DNA from 4 places in the Pseudoalteromonas sp. 1CM17D genome. Region 4 is predicted to be linked to each of the others. Evidence: predicted binding sites of a transcription regulator. Region 4 holds the regulator's gene; each other region holds the start of a gene.

Region 1 (4,215 bases), on a different contig from region 4:
GAATACGAAAAAGACATAAACAAACTGCAGGCTACAGAAGAACACCAGCAAAAAATAATTTGGCGCTTAAGTGCTTCAATTGCCTTTATTTTAGTCATCGTGTCGCTATTTTTATTTTACCGCCAAATGCGCCAACGTAAAAAATACCATGCTATAGCATTAACCGACTACCTAACTAACAGCTTAAACCGACGTGGCATTTTGCAAAAAGCAAATGAGTGTTTATCCCAGCAGAGCCTAGCAATAGCCATCGTTGATTTAGATTACTTTAAAGCTATTAACGACAAATATGGCCACGATATAGGAGATTTAGTACTTATAAAATTTGCTCAAGCAGCAAAAGACACACTAAGTACTAACGATAAGTTTGGCCGCTATGGCGGCGAAGAGTGGCTATTTGTTTTAAAAACGCAAAATCGCGATAAAATAAACAACTTTTTTGAAAATCTTGAAAATAAGTTAGCGCAGTACTGTAGTCATATTGAGGCATTGCCAAGTAAAACACACGTTACCTTTAGTGCTGGCGTGGCAATAAGTAATGCTAAAAGCGACTCACTTAGCGAGCTAATTAAACGTGCAGACCAACAACTTTATAAAGCAAAAGAAAATGGCAGAAACCAAATAGCAATCGCGTAAATATACGTTATTAGTCACCTTCAATAATCATTTGTTTTATTTTTATCGCTTTTTCAAAGTGATCTAACTTATGGATGTGTATCCACCACGTAGCGGCTTGCATCAGCAGCTCTGGATTGTCGTTTTTATTTGCGAAAAAAGCGTAAAAAGAAAGGCCTACGTTTTCGCCTTTGGCTGCTATTTTTTTATCGCATACAGCTATAATTTTTGCTTTTAGTTCTTCCTGCATACATACCTTATTTAATTGTATTTTAATTATCTAAATATACCGTTTAAAAAACTAACAATTAGCTGTAAAAGACTTCTATCAACAATACTATGATTCTCAAACTCTTTATTAGGCGTATTTACTTTTGTAGCTTTGCATTCATTATCTAGCGGCTCATTTTTATGTATATTGGTTTCATAAGCTATATCAGCTTGCTCCATACATTTTGCAGAGCCCGCATAAGGCTTTGCCGCACAGCCAGTTAAAAATATACACAATGAAAATACAATTAAAAACGCTTTCATATTCAATCCTATTTTACGCACCCTTGTGCTTTAAATTATAGCTGTAAGTTTGCTTACTTAGTCGGCTATTAAAACAAGTAGATCAATAAAAAACACACCAACTTCATCAAAAAAAGTGTCGCCTTTAGCATCCTTTTTTATTTGAGCGCTTACACATTCATTGTAAACCTTTGAGCTTGTTTTAGCGCCATTTAGCTCAGTCATTTCTGCCTCTTGTATGCATACACGTCGTTCAGAATGCTCGGCTGTACTACATGCACTTAATAACGCGCACAGTAATAATGCTGTAGTGGGGCTTTTTAAGTTCATCCTTAAACTATCCTAATATCTAAAGTTTTATAAAAATATAGGTAAGGCAAGTATGTACAGCTTGTACCCAAATAATGCGCTACTTTACCACCTCAATAAAATACCCAACCAATAAAAATATGTAAGCTTATGTAGCGTCAAAAGCAATCACCTCTTTTAATCTGAAAAAATTGCAGCTGTTTGTGTGTAAAAGTTACAGAGCAACGCCATCCAAACCAGCCAAAAGTACATTAAAGTCAACTATATCAACATATTAAAATCTGGCACTGCGCTTGCTTTTAAAAGTCTATAAAGCAATTACAGCAAGGAAAGAGTTATGAATATTTTTGAAGCGCTACGTCACGACCACGATAAACAACGCGAGTTAGTAGATGCCCTTATTCAAACGCACGGCGATACGCAGCAGCGCCACAAGCTAATGGACGAGCTAAAAACCGAATTAGAAGATCATGCAAAATTTGAAGAGCGTTATTTTTATAACCCACTTATGTTTGACGATCTAACGCACGAAAAAGCACGCCACAGCGTTGCTGAGCACCATGAAATTGACGAATTAATAGAACAACTTGAAGACACCGAAATGAGCTCATCGGCATGGTTAGTTGCTGCTAAAAAATTGCACCATTTAGTGCATCATCATTTAAGCGAAGAAGAACATGAAGTATTTCAATTAGCGGGTAAAGCCCTAACCGAAGGGCAAAAAGAAAGCCTAGCTAAACAGTACAACGATGCCATGCATTAGTTATTAATTAAACCGACTTCCATACACTCCCTTGTGTACTTATTGGTTATAAGCCGTATGGCTTATAACCATTTTTTTTGCAGTGCTACTTAATGGTAAATTTAACGTCTTGCTCGCGTAACACATAAAGTGCAAAACACGCTGCCCACATTGGCCACGCTGTAAAAAACAATAAGTTATTAAAGCCATCAATATACTGATTATAAGATGAAAGCGTAGAAAGGCCGTGCATTACAAATATAACGCCATACGTAAGTCGCTTTTTAATACCCGCTAAAAAAGCCAACACTAAAATAAGCTGTAACGCCCCCAGTACATAAGCAACCACATCTGTAGAGCCGCTAACACCATAAAAATGCTCAAAAATTCGTGCGCTATGCCCAGGGTTAACAAACTTATCAAACGTCCACATAATCATTACAATAAATACGCCTAGGCGTAGCGAAAAAAGCGACCACTGCAAACGATTTTGAAAGTCAGTACCTGTCGTACCAGTCATAAAATTTCCTTAAAACTAAATAATTTAATGTTGAAACTAGCAAGACCGCTCAACACATATTTTATTTCACCTTAATGTATAATTTTTTAATAAATTCGGTGCCCTGCTTTGCGTTTGTTTGCGTATAAAACCGCTATTTATAAATTACGACCTTATCATGGCAATAACTAACTACAGTATTTGTAAAACAAAAAGATAGTGCCAAAAACTGAATAACGCTTTTGAGCAATGTGCTAAACTTTTAACGTTTCATTCTAAAAAACAAAAAGAATTAATATTTACTGAAAGTTATTCACAAAGCTGCAGGTCTTTATTGCCACATTCACACTAACCAAAATGAGAACCCTTTTGAAACATTCATATTTGGCACTTTTTATAGCCGCTTCACTCACACCTAATTTTTATGCTAATGCGGCACAATCTGCAGCTAATACCGACTCAATTGAACGTATTGAAGTAGCAGGCCAAACTATTAAATCTCAAGGGCTTTCTGTAAAAGATGCCACTATTAACGGCCCCTTCGGCGACAACCTTGCACTGCAAGACATAGCACGCTCAGTAACGCCTATTTCAAGCGAGTTAATAGAGCAACTAAATATTACTACCCTACAAGACGTACTAGCAGTGAGCCCAAACACTTACTCTGCAAGTGGCTTTGGTGCACCCAGCTTACCTACTATTCGTGGCCAACTGGGTGAGCTTTTTCAAGATGGTACACGCCGCCAAGCAGGTAATAATGGCTTTGGCGTGCCGTTATCGTTCAATTCTGTAGAACAGATAGATGTAGTAAAAGGCGCACCGCCGGTTTTATTTGGTTCAAGCCAACGTAACGGTGGTTTTGTAAATCTACATTCTAAAGCTGCCTCTACAGATGAAAGTAAAGGTAAAGTTAAGATCTCAGCGGGGCGATGGGATCAATACAGTGCGCAAGTAGATTACACTGCCCCCATTATAAAAGATAAAGTGGGCCTTAGAGTAAGTTACGAGCACCTTGATGAAGGCAGCTACTACGATTACTCAGGCACTAAAAGCGACAGTTTATTTGCTGCGCTTAGAATTTTGCCGGATGATAAAAGCAGTTGGGATATTAACTTTGAGCTATACCAAGTTGAATTTACCGATAACGCCGGTATTAACCGCCCTACCCAAGCCTTAATTGATGATGGCCTTTATATTACCGGCCAAGGCGTGCAAGCCAATGGCAGTACCGTACCAGCAGCGGGTTCAATTGTTTCGCCTACTGGGCAAGTAAAAATAGATCGTAGCACCGTGCTTACCGACCCTGATAACCAAAACGAAGCAACCACTTATTTAATTCACAGTATTTATAAGCGTGAGCTAAGTGCTAATGCCTCACTTAAAAACATTACGTACTTTCAGCATTTACAGCGTGAAGAAATAGCCCAAAACAGTTTTGTAGAAATTATAGACGGCGCCGATACAGCGCAAAACCGCACTGAGCTTACCTACCGTTGGAATAGTGACCAGCAAACAATTTTTGCTTTTGACGTACGCT
Region 2 (4,215 bases), on a different contig from region 4:
TACAGCTTACAAAAATTATAACGGCATCTTGTTTTTCATATCAAGCTAAAATTAACTTAATTGCTTGATAAATATATATCTTCTTTGTTTAACACGTACAGCGGTATGAGTTTTCGGCTGCTTGCTACAATATGTTTGCTGTGAACATTTATAACGCGGGTATTTACTGCTACGCCATTTGGGCGGTAAATTAACGTACCTGCTAATACATAGTTAGCCATGCTGCTTTCGCTTAGCTTTTCTATATCGCGAGATAACACGAAGTCGCCTCTATTTGATACATCAATGTTGTCCATGGTTTTAAAATCTACCACGCCGTAGCCAAATTTTTGCAGCTGATGAATAAACGTCTCTGCTAATTGATTACCCAACTGATTACTTTTATTAAGCGATGCGTCTAAATCTACAATGGTGGTAACCGCTATGTTGATGCTGTTGTTATCAGGCGCTTCGGCTTCAAGCGTATCCACTAAATCCAGCGCCATTTGCTCTACATAGTTTGCCAGCGTTTTGTGGTGTTTAAGCGGTGTAAACTGCCTTGCTGTGTCGTACTCACTTTGCTGCTGCACAGATTGGTTGGCATACATAGGCTTTGGTTGGCTACTTTGCGTTACCACGGTGTAGTCTGAGCGTGTGTTTATGCTTTCGTTATGCTCATTATTTTGCGTTATTGAACAGCCAGTTAATGCTAACGTTGCCGTTAGCCCCGCTATAGCAGATAGTTTGTAAAACATGGTCAACCTCACTCGCTGGCTTGTTTAAGCATAATTCCGTCGGTGCGATAGCTACTGTTTAGCGCATCAACCACTGATTGAGGGATAAACCCTTGCGCACTGCCCACTACCGCTTTACTTTTAATGCCCACTATTCGTGCATTTACCAGTACGCCACCTTGGTGGCTCACAAGTGTTCCTGCTAATACGTAATTAAAGTTTTGATCTTGGTTTAGCTCTAGGTAGTCGCGGCTAAATACAAAGTCGCCTGCGGGGGTTACTCGCATATAATCGGTGGTTTTAAAATCGATAACCGGTACTCCAAAACTATGCAGCTCGTGCATAAAGCTTTCGGCTATTTGGTTACCTAACAGGCTTCCATCGCTGTAGTCATCATCTAAAAATACAAAGCTAGAAACGGCAAGTGGCGTTTTGTCGTTTACGTATTGCAGGTTTTCGACCATGTCTTGCATTATACCGCGCACATAATGGTTTATATTTTTGCGTTTTGCAGGGGCACTTTTGGTGTAGTTACTTTGCTTGTTTAAATTAGACTGAAATAACGCTTCATTTGGTGCAGGTGCTTTTACCGCACGTTGCTCTGAAACAAGCTGGGCTGCATTATCTTGCTCAACTTTCTCCGGCTCTGAATGTAGCGAATTTAACATTTGCGAACAGCCAAAGCCTAATGGCAAACATAGGGTAATTAATAGGTTTCTCATGGTGTGCTCCTGATTAATATTCGCTGCGGTACAAAGAGCCGTCACGCTGCTGAATTTTTTCGTTTCCCCACATTACATTTATAGGGATCTCTGTGCTGCCTGCCGACAGTACTTGCTTGTTTTCAATATTAACGAGTCGTGCATTAACTATGTAAGCATGCTGTTGGCGCGTTACAGTGCCGGTGATGACTAAGTCAATATTTTGGCGATTGCGTAATTTACTTAAGTCGCGGCTTAATATGCTGTCTGCGTTTTGCGCTAATATAAGGTTATTGCCAAGGCGGTACTCAACGGTATGATAGCCAAGCTGGGTAAATTGCGTTAATAAGCTTTCTTGAATTTGTAAGCTCAAACCCGAGGCCTGCCCTGCTACTAGCTTAGTATCTAAAGCATCGGCATAAAAAAAGCTACTCACACCAATGCGCGCATTGGCATTTAAAGCGCCATTTACATGGTTAAGCTGCGAGGTTAGATTTGCTACATACTCGTTAACGGTATAGGGTGCCATTGCTGCTTTTGGCGCGTCAGTAGGCACACTCGGCTCTGGGGGCGGAACCAAGTTGCAAGCAGTTAAATTTAACAATACTAAAGGCAATAAAAGGCGCATAGTTGCCGTCCTCTTTAAAACATACCGAGGATAAAGCAATTATTATGCCTAATTAACCTAAACTCTGGATAATAAACCTATCTCTAGCCAGAGATAATAAATTTAAGTATCAAGATAGTTCAATATGCTAGTAAGGCTCTTAACCAGAGTTCAGGTTAATTAACTTTGAGGCGTTTTGACGTAGTAGGTTACAAAGCAAGTATTATTGTTTATTAATGACTTACATGCATCGTTTGCTGCTTCTTTTGTTTTAAACGCACCAAGCTTTAATCTATAAAAGGTGTGCTGGTCAATCTGTACTTGCTCGGTATTTACTTCAAGCTTATTTGAGGCCGATTGAAATTGCTTTATAGCCGCTTCAAGTACCGCTTTATTTTTATATGCCCCCACTTGCACAGCAAACAGCGCATTTGTATTCACAACAGCTAAGTGGTTAGTTGGCTGCGCGTTAAGTTGTTTTAATTTATCTACTGTGCGCTGTAATTCACTTTCTAGCTTTAACAGTCTTTCTAGTTGAGGCTTGGTTTGTTGCCACTGCTGCGCTGACTCTTTGAGTACGGCTAAATCATCTTTTTTAATGAGCACCGCCTGCTTTTGGGCCGTTGCTAGTGCGTGAGCACTGTTTGCTAATGCAAAGCCTAAAAGTAATGTGGCTAAAAAATCCTTGTAGTGCAGCATAAGTATGTTGTTAATTTGGGTAAGAGTGGGCGCTATTTTAACAGCCAATCAACGCTTAGCAAGTCACGTGTGCTAGGGACTATTGCGCTTTTATACCAATTAGCTTAATTAAGTAATCTATTTTGAGGATAGTAAAACGTATTGATAGCTAGGCAAAAAATTGCTATTTAGTTGCTCTAAATGAGAATTTTTTAACGCAGAACGCAACACGATTAGCCCCGTAAAATGATTATTTATTATTGCGGGTTGGTATCACTATTAAAGTTTAATTGGCTTATCGGTGTAGTTACTTACAATGCAGTCGAGCTTATACATTTTAAATACTTCACAGTCGGCTTTGGCATTTTTAAGGTTTTTATAAGAGCCAAGCTTTAAGCGATAAAAGGTTTTATCATTTATTTTTGCAGTTTCTACGTTAGTTAATATTTTATCTCTAAATAGTGGCGCTGCTTTGGTATTTAGCTCTTGCCAGGCTTTGGCTACATCCTGCTTAGAATCAACCGAGGCAACTTGTAATGCAAATACATGTTTAGGGGTATTAAGCTTTATAGTTTGCTTTTGGTTATTGTTAGCAGCTTTGTAAGTTTGCTGACGACGTGGCTTATTACTGGTTGTACGCGAAGGCGTGCGAGTGTAACGGCTGCTGTAGGCAGGGCTTGCATTAGATTGTGCAATAGCTTTAGAGTTTATTATATCTATGTGATTAACCAGGTAAGTAATTTCTTTTTCAAGCTTTAAAATACGCTCTATACCGGCGCGTGCTTGCTGCCATTGCATTGCGGCATCTTTTAATTGCGCAAGCTCTAGTGCAGTTATCGATACGTAATCGGGCGTGGTGTTAGGTATTTCATTATCAACAGCAGGTTTAGCGATAGGCGTAATAGAGCACGCCGTGCCAAACGTAAGCGTAAAAAGGCATACAAAAAAGTGTTTATAGTATTTTTTTAATTTAAGCATGTACCCGTTATCCTGAAAGCAGTGCCTGTGCACTTACATTTCAGTTAAACGTTCTCACAAGAAAGCGTTTAACTTATCTATTAAACAATGAGCAAATTTGCTCCTATACGTTAATTTACCTGCAAAGATAAAATTAACACGACCCTCCATGGGTGTGGCTTTTAATACAACTTTAATGCCAATTAACATAAACCTTTCAATATAAATTACGTTGTGTTTAAAAATAACGCAAGTCAAATTCAGAACATAATTAAGCGTAGCCCATCTTTATTACTCGCGTCGTTAAAATTGAGTAAAGCTATACTCATAGTGGCATTAATAATTTAGCAATAAAAAAGGCGCCTAAACAGGCGCCTTGGTGGGTAATTTAATAAAACCTAAATTAACGATTTAATAAATGTTTTTAAATCATCTGCAAACTCGTCGCGGCGCAGAGCAAACTCTATTGTTGCTTTTAAGTAGCCTATTTTACTACCGCAATCGTGGCTGCGCCCTTTCATAGCGTACGCGTCTACTTTTTCTTGCTGCATTAGCATGG
Region 3 (4,215 bases), on a different contig from region 4:
CCCAAAATTTTTATGGAAAAGCTATTTTGTTGTAACCAATTAAAATCATGGCTTTCATTCGAGCCGTTAATAATCAGTACGAGTGCAACAAATGCTAAGAAGCCAAGCGACCAGCTAATATTGAAATCTTTTTGCTCTGACTTATCTTTTCGTTTCTGATCATCTTTTCTCAACCGTTCAAGAATTTCATAAACGTATGTTTTTAATGTACGAACACTACCATTTGATTTTTCATTTTCGGAAATCTCTTCATAAAGCGCAGCTAGATATTCGTCTTTGTTTGATGGTTTTTTAAATTTAAATTCTAAATCTTTATTTTTGTGCACTTATGGTTCCTTTTGAAGTTCTCTCATACTCAACACCTTCAATGAGCTTTTGGGTTTTAAAAAGCTCATTAGAAAATAGTATTCATCATTCGCTTCCTATTGCTTAGAGCGATCAATATTATAGCATTTACTTGGTGAAGGAATGATTTACCTGAATATTGACTACAATCAGGCAGAAGCAAAATACCTAATCATATAACAACAAACTTTTCTAATTAGAAACGAAACTCCGTAGAAGGAAAAGGTAAGGCAATAATCATATTAAACATATAGAGATGTTTTCCGCTATACTAAAAGTAGCACAGAGGTAGCACAGGGTGATTTCGGTTAGTAGGTATTTACTTGGAAAGCTTTGAAAAGTGGTGGCCCCTCCCAGACTCGAACTGGGGACCTAACGATTATGAGTCGTGTGCTCTAACCAACTGAGCTAAGGGGCCAACTTTGTATAACTACGAGGTAGTTAATTTTTGAAGCGTTTAGCCACTGAGCGACTAAAGCGGGTTGCAGTATAAAAAGTTTTTTAAGGCTTGTCACTAGCAAAAACCTTTATTTTAACAATCAGTAAGCTGACTGCTTAAATAGTAATCTTTTTGCATGCGGATAGGCAGGAAATAACAGAAAAATAAACACAGAAGTATGTAAGCCGCTTTTTTACAATTTTAATAACTATAAAAAAGTGGCCGGCTCACATTGAACACACCACACATTATTTTTTAGCAATAATGTAGATAGCGTGAATTAAACCAGGGAAGTAACCCAGTAAAGTTAGTAAAATATTTAGCCAAAAGTGCATACCTAAACCAACTTGTAAAAATACACCCAGTGGCGGTAATAAAATCGACAGTATTATACGAATGATATCCATGATATAGCTCCTTTAAAAATGACAAGCAAAAAGCCCAGCTAAGCTGGGCTTTTTAGTATAGTGTATTATTCAGCAACAATAGTTAGTTCATCTACTACGTCACGAACATCTTCAGCATTTTTAGCAATTTTTACTGCTAACTGCTTTTCAGCTTCTGTTTCAACAGAACCTTTAAGTTTTACTATACCGTTGTCGGTATCAACGTCGATATCTGTACCGTCAACTTCTGAGTCAAATAAGAAACGTGTAGTAATTACTGTGGTGATTTTAGCGTCAGTTAAGTCGTTATCGTCATCATCCATAGTGTCACGATCTTTGTCGTCCATATCCATGTTTTTCACAACAGTTAGGTTGTTTTCTACATCAGATACGCCATCTAGGCTAATTACAAGTTCTTCAGCTAGCTCTTTATCAAGGTCGCTGTTTACTTTACCTGTAAGTACTACCTTGCCATTTTTTACATCAGTGTTAATGTCAAAGTTGTTTAGATTAGTGTTCATAAGAAGCACTGTTTCTGCCTTACCATCAATCCAAGCATCTTTACTTTCATTTTCCCAAGTGCCCGCTTGAGCACCCATAGCTGTAGTACCTAGAACTAAAGCCGCAATCATAGATTTGTTGAATGTTTTCATAATCTTTCTCCTTTTGATTAAAGACACTCTTATATATGCGAGCTTTAGGCCAACTTTATTAACACTTTAAATTCATGGAGTTAGCTATTTTATTAGGTATAAATAAAAACACCTCCGAGTAAACATTTACAGGCTATTAGGTAAAACTTTCTTAAGTGGTGAAAATAACGATTATATTGCTGTTTTGGTTAATCTATCGTTAATATAATAAATTAAGCGACGCTACTAAAACAATAAATCATTGATATATAAATAGTTAAATTTTGGTACACCACTTGCTATGTACAGTGGTAACTCATATAAAAAGGATTATTCCCATGTCTGTAAAAATTGAAGACCGCCCAATAGAGCAAGTTCGCGAACAAGTGATAGATCAACTTATTTATAACTACAGCCATGGCGTTATTTCAGCTGAAGCCTTTGAAAGGCGCTTAGACAGTGCAATGGAAGCAACCGAAAATACCGCATTACTTAATTTAGTAGAGGATTTAACCCTTACTACAGATACCCAGTACAGTGCTCAAAAGCAAACTCAATTTGCCCCTAACTACAGCGCCCAACAAGCGGATGAAGAAAACTTAACACTGCGAAGTATTTTAGGCTCAAGTGAGCGTAGCGGCCAATGGGTGGTACCTAAAAATATTTACATTCAAAACTATATGGGGTCGATTGTTTTAGATTTTACTGATGCCATTTTTGCCCACCAACATGTTACCGTGCATATAAATTGTATTTTTGGCAGCGAAGAAATTTACGTACCAGAGCATGTTAATGTAGTTTCTAAAATGTTTTGTATATTAGGCAGTTTTGAAAACAAAACGGTGTCGCTTAATAAGCGCCAAGGCCCCACAATTAACCTAGAAGGTAAAACAGTTTTAGGTTCGGTGGAGGTAAAAGTTAAACGCACCATTAAAGAAAAGTTTGTGAGTTTTGCTAATGATTTAAAGGCCCAGCTTGGGGTGAGTAATAAATAATACGGGTAAAAACACAATGGGTAGAAAAGCCATATTATGCGCTTTTCTACACCGTTAGTTACTGCCTATTTTATAAGTCGTTATTACGCTCGCTTGGAATGTCACTCATATACTGCACAAACTCAACCTCGAACCCGGCTGGGTCTAAGTAATATACGTTTTTTCTAAATGGGTTTTCTGCGCCCTCTTTATCAATGCTAAATCCGGCGTGTTTTAAGCGCTGTGTAACAGCGTCTAGGTTGTTTGTAACGTAGGCGAAGTGAGCCAGCCCGACTTGATGCCCTGCCAAATCTCTGTTTTTATGCTCGCCATTATCGCTTATAGCAATGTAATGGTTATCGTCGCCAAAATGTACCCAGCGCTTAGGTTTGCCATACCAGGTGTTATGCCCTTCACTTCTAATTGACCAATAAGGAAAGGCTGCTTGGTAAAATTTAAGCATGGCATTTATATCGTTTACTACTAAATGTACGTGTTCTAATTTCATTATTATTTACCCTAGTTGATTGCTTAAACACAAGATAAAACCTCAAGCTAACTTTAGGTAAAGCACTTTTTTTAGTTTTTAATAATATTGGCGAGTACTGCCCTTTTAAGATTAATTTTTACATCTATACGTTGGCTAGCAGGACGCGAAAGCTTTGCATCATGGCTGTGATTAAGTTGCCCTTCGGTTGAACAAATTTCAATCCATACACGCCAACATGTCTTAGATACGAATAAATTTACATGCATTTCAAGGCCGTACAAAAAACGCACAAAAGTATTTAGGGTTTATTGTTTACTTTATGGCAAAAGTCGCTAAAATACGCCGGCTTAAATATATAAACGTTCTTTTACAACCCAAAGGTAATACCATGCATCCAATGTTAAACATTGCGGTTCGCGCTGCGCGCAACGCAGGCAAAATTTTACTTCGCGCAAGTGAAGATTTATCAAAAGTTGAAATTCAACAAAAAGGCACTAACGACTTAGTGACTAACATTGATAAAGAAGCCGAAGCCGTAATTCGTGATACAATTTTAAAATCTTACCCTGATCACTGCATTGTTGGTGAAGAACTAGGTGAGCACAAAGGCAAAGATGCAGATTACCAATGGATTGTTGACCCGCTTGATGGCACAACTAACTTCATCAAGGGTATCCCTCATTTCGCGGTTTCTATCGCACTTAAAGTAAAAGGTCGTTTAGACCAAGCTGTAATTTACGATCCAGTTCGTGGCGAGCTTTTCACTGCATCTCGTGGTCAAGGCGCACAGCTAAACAGCAAGCGTTTACGCGTTACTAAAACCGTAGAATTAGCTGGTTCAATCTTAGCAACAGGCTTCCCTTTCAAACAAAAACACCACTTAGATGCATACACAGACGCGTTTAAAGCATTGTTTACACAAACTGCTGATATTCGTCGTGCAGGTTCT
Region 4 (4,215 bases):
ACATTTTTTGAAAAACCTATTTTTACTTTATATAACGAAAAGCAAACATGGCGAATAAATGCAGACGAAGCAACGCTTTACGAAGATAAACAACTTATTTTAGAAGGCAATGTGATTGCGAAAAATTTAGTTGATAACGCCATGATAGATAACATCAATGCCGATAACATCGAAGTCGACATTAAAGCGCAAACAATGCGCTCTGAGCAGCCAGTGGTTGTCACTGGGCCTAATTTAAAAATTGTCGGTAAAGGCCTTGAAGCCGATTTAAAAACCGAAGTAATAAAACTAATTAACCATACGCGAACAATATATTATGACCAATAAACTCACTAAAATACTTATTATCCCATCGCTAATGCTTGCATTTAGCGCCTCTGCTGCTGAGCCTGCTGCTCAACCGCCAGCAAATCAAATTTCTATTAGTGCAGACCGTCAAGAAGGCCAACTTAAAGAAAACGTAGGTATTTTTGAAAAGAACGTCGAAATTGTGCATGGTAATCGCAAAATTACAGCCGACCGACTTGAAGTACATAAACGTGAAGACTTAGGGGATAACAAACAACTCCTTATTGCCACTGGCAGCCCAGCCTACTTCGAAGAAAAACAAGACGATGGTACCGTAATGAGCGCCAGTGCAAACGAAGTACGTTACGACGTAGCAAAGCGCTTTTTAACGCTTGTTGGCGATGCTGAAGTCGCACAAGCCGGTCAAAAAATTAATGCTAAAAGTATTACCTACGATATGCAGCAGCAGCTTATTAGCGCAGAAAAAGACGAAAACTCCACGGATCGTGTCCACACAATTTTAGTGCCTGTTGAAGCAAAACTTAAAGAAAAAACAGGTAACGAAGGTCAACCATGAGCACCTTAAAAGCAGAACTATTAGCAAAAAGCTATAAAGGCCGCCAAGTTGTAAAAAATGTAGGCCTTGAGGTAGAAGCCGGCAGCATTGTTGGCTTATTGGGCCCTAATGGCGCAGGTAAAACCACCACCTTTTACATGATTGTAGGATTAGTACCTAGCGACAAAGGTAAAATTTCTATTGATGATAACGACATTACGTTATTACCTATGCACAGCCGCGCCCGCTTAGGCATTGGCTATTTGCCGCAAGAGTCATCAATATTTAGAAAGCTGACAGTTTATCAAAACTTAATGGCTATTTTAGAAACGCGTAAAGAGCTCAATAAAGCCGCGCGAGAAGAAACGCTTAACAACTTACTTGATGAATTTAGTATTCAGCATATTCGCGATAGCCAAGGTATGGCGCTTTCTGGTGGTGAACGCCGCCGTGTAGAAATTGCCAGAGCACTGGCAGCAAACCCTAAATTTATTTTATTGGATGAGCCTTTTGCTGGTGTTGATCCGATTTCAGTGTTAGATATAAAGAAAATAATAGAACATCTTAAAAACCGTGGCATTGGCGTATTAATTACCGATCACAATGTAAGAGAAACCCTTGATGTTTGTGAAAAAGCCTACATTGTTTCTCATGGGGAGCTAATTGCATCTGGCACCCCAGAACACGTATTAAATGACAAAACTGTACGCGATGTTTATTTAGGCGAGCAATTTAGGCTGTAACATTTAAGCCACACCTACAAGCATCTGCTAATATTAATTATAACAACATAAAAGGATTGTTAGAGATACATGAGGCAATCATTACAGCTGCGCATGGGCCAGCAACTTACAATGACTCCACAATTGCAACAAGCGATTCGCTTGCTGCAGCTCAGTACATTGGATCTCCAGCAAGAAATACAAGAAGCACTTGATAGCAACCCGCTATTAGAAGTAGAAGAGCAAGATTACACGGAAGAGTCGGCTGGAAAAAATGAACAAAAAGCAGATACGGATGATGTAACCGTAAGCGCATCGGCTGACGATACAACCAGCGAGTACGAGCAAGACAGTGGCGAAGCTTTAAATAAAGACACCGTTAGCGATGATATGGCAATGGATGTAACTTGGGATGAGTACATGAGCGCAGCCCCTGCGGCATCCTCAGGCCCAATGCCAGAAGATGAGTCTATTTATCAAGGTGCCTCTACTGAAACGCTACATGAGTATTTAATGTGGCAGCTTCAGCTTACTCCTTTTAGCCCCACTGATGAAGCCATTGCTATTGCCATTGTAGAAGCTGTAGATGACTCGGGTATTTTAACGCTAAGTTGCGAAGAAATTTTAGAAAGCTTTAACCAAGAAAACGATGACGAAGTTGAAGTTGAACTTGATGAAATAGAAGCCGTTTTAAAGCGTATTCAGTTATTTGACCCTGTAGGTATAGCCGCGCGCAGTTTACAAGAGTGCTTGTGTATTCAGCTAAACCAGTTTGATAAAGACACCCCTTTTATAGAACAAACTAAAATGATCTTAACCGATCACATTGATCTATTAGCGGCACGCGACTATCGTACATTAATGAAAAAGACTAAGCTTAAAGAAGACGAGCTTAAAGAGGTCATGACCCTAATACATACCCTCAACCCAAAACCTGCAGATACCATAGTAAGGGAAGAGTCGGAGTATGTAATACCAGATGTGTCGGTTAAAAAAATAAAAGGCCGCTGGGTGGTAGAGCTAAACCCAGATAGCATGCCAAAAATACGCGTAAATAGTCAGTACGCGGCTATGTCACGTACCGTAAAATCAAGTGGTGATAGCCAATTTATTCGCTCTCACTTACAAGAAGCTAAATGGTTTATAAAAAGCCTTGAAAGCAGAAACGACACGCTGCTCAAAGTAACAAACTGTATTGTAAAACAGCAACAAGCATTTTTTGAACATGGCCCAGAAGCCATGAAGCCAATGGTTTTAAACGATGTTGCTGAAATGGTAGAAATGCATGAATCGACAATTTCGCGTGTTACTACGCAAAAATATATGCATACGCCACGTGGTATTTTTGAGCTTAAGTATTTTTTCTCAAGCCACGTAAGCACTGAAAACGGCGGAGAGTGTTCATCAACCGCAATACGTGCCCTAATTAAAAAGCTAATTGCCGCGGAAAACTCAGCTAAACCATTGAGTGATAGTAAAATTGCGGATATATTGGCAGAGCAAGGAATTAAAGTAGCTAGACGCACAATAGCAAAATACCGTGAATCGCTAGCTATTCCACCGTCAAATCAGAGAAAGAGTTTGATATAAGACGTAAAAAACAAAGAGGAAATGCTTATGCAACTAAACCTAACTGGTCGTCACGTAGAAGTAACTGATTCACTTAGAGACTATGTAAATAATAAATTTGCAAAGCTAGAAAGGCACTCAGATCATATTAGCAATGTGCATGTCATTCTCGATGTAGAAAAACTCAACCAAAAAGCAGAAGCGACTATTCATGTAAGTGGCGCAGATTTATTTGCCTCAACAGAGCACCAAGATATGTATGCCGCTATAGACTCGTTGATTGACAAGCTCGATCGTCAAGTCATAAAACATAAAGAGAAGCTTGCTAGACACTAATATTATGAAATTAAGTACATTAGTATGCCAGGACTGCAGCAAAGCTGCGGTCCTTTTTAGTAGTAAAAAAAGAATTTTAGAGTTTATCAGTGAGCTTGCTCATGAAAAGCTCCCCTACTTACCACAACAAGATATTCTTAATGCGCTGGCAAGTAGAGAAAAGCTAGGCAGTACTGGCATTGGCCGGGGTATCGCCATTCCTCATGGCAGAATGGGTGGCGTAGAAGAGCCGCTGGCTTTAGTACTTGTTAGCGACACGCCTGTTAACTTTGATGCTATTGATAACTGCCCTGTTGATATTTTTGTTGCACTCATCGTACCAGATGGCGATAACCAACAGCACCTAAAGACTCTGGCAACCATAGCTGATAAACTGAGCAACAAAGAATTTTGTAAACAGCTGCGTAGTGCTAAAACCGATGCAGAGCTGTATCAAGTAATTGTTGATCAATCGTAGTAAATACTAAGGGCTATAAATGGAGTTAATTATCATAAGCGGCCGTTCTGGTTCAGGTAAGTCGGTTGCTTTACGCGTGGTTGAAGATTTAGGCTATTATTGCGTAGATAATATTCCGGTCAACTTACTGCCCTCTTTAGTGCGAAGTGTTTCAGATAACTATGACAAAATAGCCGTTAGTATAGATGTTCGTAATATCCCCAAAGAACAAGATGAATTTAACGATATTCTCGAGTACCTTCCTGACTTTGCTAAACCCACACTGTTTTATTTAGATAGTGATGATC

Evidence for each region. The regulator sigma-54, encoded in region 4, starts transcription at its own class of promoters, with help from an activator protein. The targets are predictions, from matches to a motif close to GTTGGCACGNNNNTNGNNT.
Region 1: a site for sigma-54 is predicted at 1,718-1,736, ahead of MSC25_RS11570 (hemerythrin domain-containing protein). Genes of this name have one in related genera too.
Region 2: a site for sigma-54 is predicted at 2,076-2,094, ahead of MSC25_RS05235 (FlgO family outer membrane protein). Genes of this name have one in related genera too.
Region 3: a site for sigma-54 is predicted at 1,859-1,877, ahead of MSC25_RS16425 (BON domain-containing protein). Genes of this name have one in related genera too.

What each region holds. Positions count from the first base shown of each region.
Region 1 is NZ_JALNTP010000005.1:284,966-289,180, reverse strand. It holds gene MSC25_RS11590 (tetratricopeptide repeat-containing diguanylate cyclase) at 1-636, shown strand, start outside; gene MSC25_RS11585 (DUF6500 family protein) at 647-865, opposite strand; gene MSC25_RS11580 (hypothetical protein) at 892-1,149, opposite strand; gene MSC25_RS11575 (hypothetical protein) at 1,207-1,458, opposite strand; gene MSC25_RS11570 (hemerythrin domain-containing protein) at 1,775-2,200, shown strand; gene MSC25_RS11565 (hypothetical protein) at 2,286-2,699, opposite strand; gene MSC25_RS11560 (TonB-dependent receptor) at 3,048-4,215, shown strand, end outside.
Region 2 is NZ_JALNTP010000002.1:339,587-343,801, reverse strand. It holds gene MSC25_RS05245 (FlgO family outer membrane protein) at 57-734, opposite strand; gene MSC25_RS05240 (FlgO family outer membrane protein) at 743-1,435, opposite strand; gene MSC25_RS05235 (FlgO family outer membrane protein) at 1,449-2,042, opposite strand; gene MSC25_RS05230 (SPOR domain-containing protein) at 2,202-2,768, opposite strand; gene MSC25_RS05225 (SPOR domain-containing protein) at 2,979-3,677, opposite strand; gene galU (UTP--glucose-1-phosphate uridylyltransferase GalU) at 4,055-4,215, opposite strand, start outside.
Region 3 is NZ_JALNTP010000010.1:85,118-89,332, reverse strand. It holds gene MSC25_RS16440 (hypothetical protein) at 1-326, opposite strand, end outside; tRNA gene MSC25_RS16435 (tRNA-Ile) at 687-763, opposite strand; gene MSC25_RS16430 (YqaE/Pmp3 family membrane protein) at 1,033-1,191, opposite strand; gene MSC25_RS16425 (BON domain-containing protein) at 1,257-1,823, opposite strand; gene MSC25_RS16420 (LiaF domain-containing protein) at 2,141-2,797, shown strand; gene MSC25_RS16415 (VOC family protein) at 2,868-3,284, opposite strand; gene MSC25_RS16410 (hypothetical protein) at 3,356-3,532, opposite strand; gene suhB (inositol-1-monophosphatase) at 3,655-4,215, shown strand, end outside.
Region 4 is NZ_JALNTP010000008.1:48,446-52,660, reverse strand. It holds gene lptC (LPS export ABC transporter periplasmic protein LptC) at 1-327, shown strand, start outside; gene lptA (lipopolysaccharide transport periplasmic protein LptA) at 317-865, shown strand; gene lptB (LPS export ABC transporter ATP-binding protein) at 862-1,587, shown strand; gene MSC25_RS14215 (RNA polymerase factor sigma-54) at 1,657-3,156, shown strand; gene hpf (ribosome hibernation promoting factor) at 3,184-3,471, shown strand; gene MSC25_RS14205 (PTS sugar transporter subunit IIA) at 3,476-3,928, shown strand; gene rapZ (RNase adapter RapZ) at 3,948-4,215, shown strand, end outside.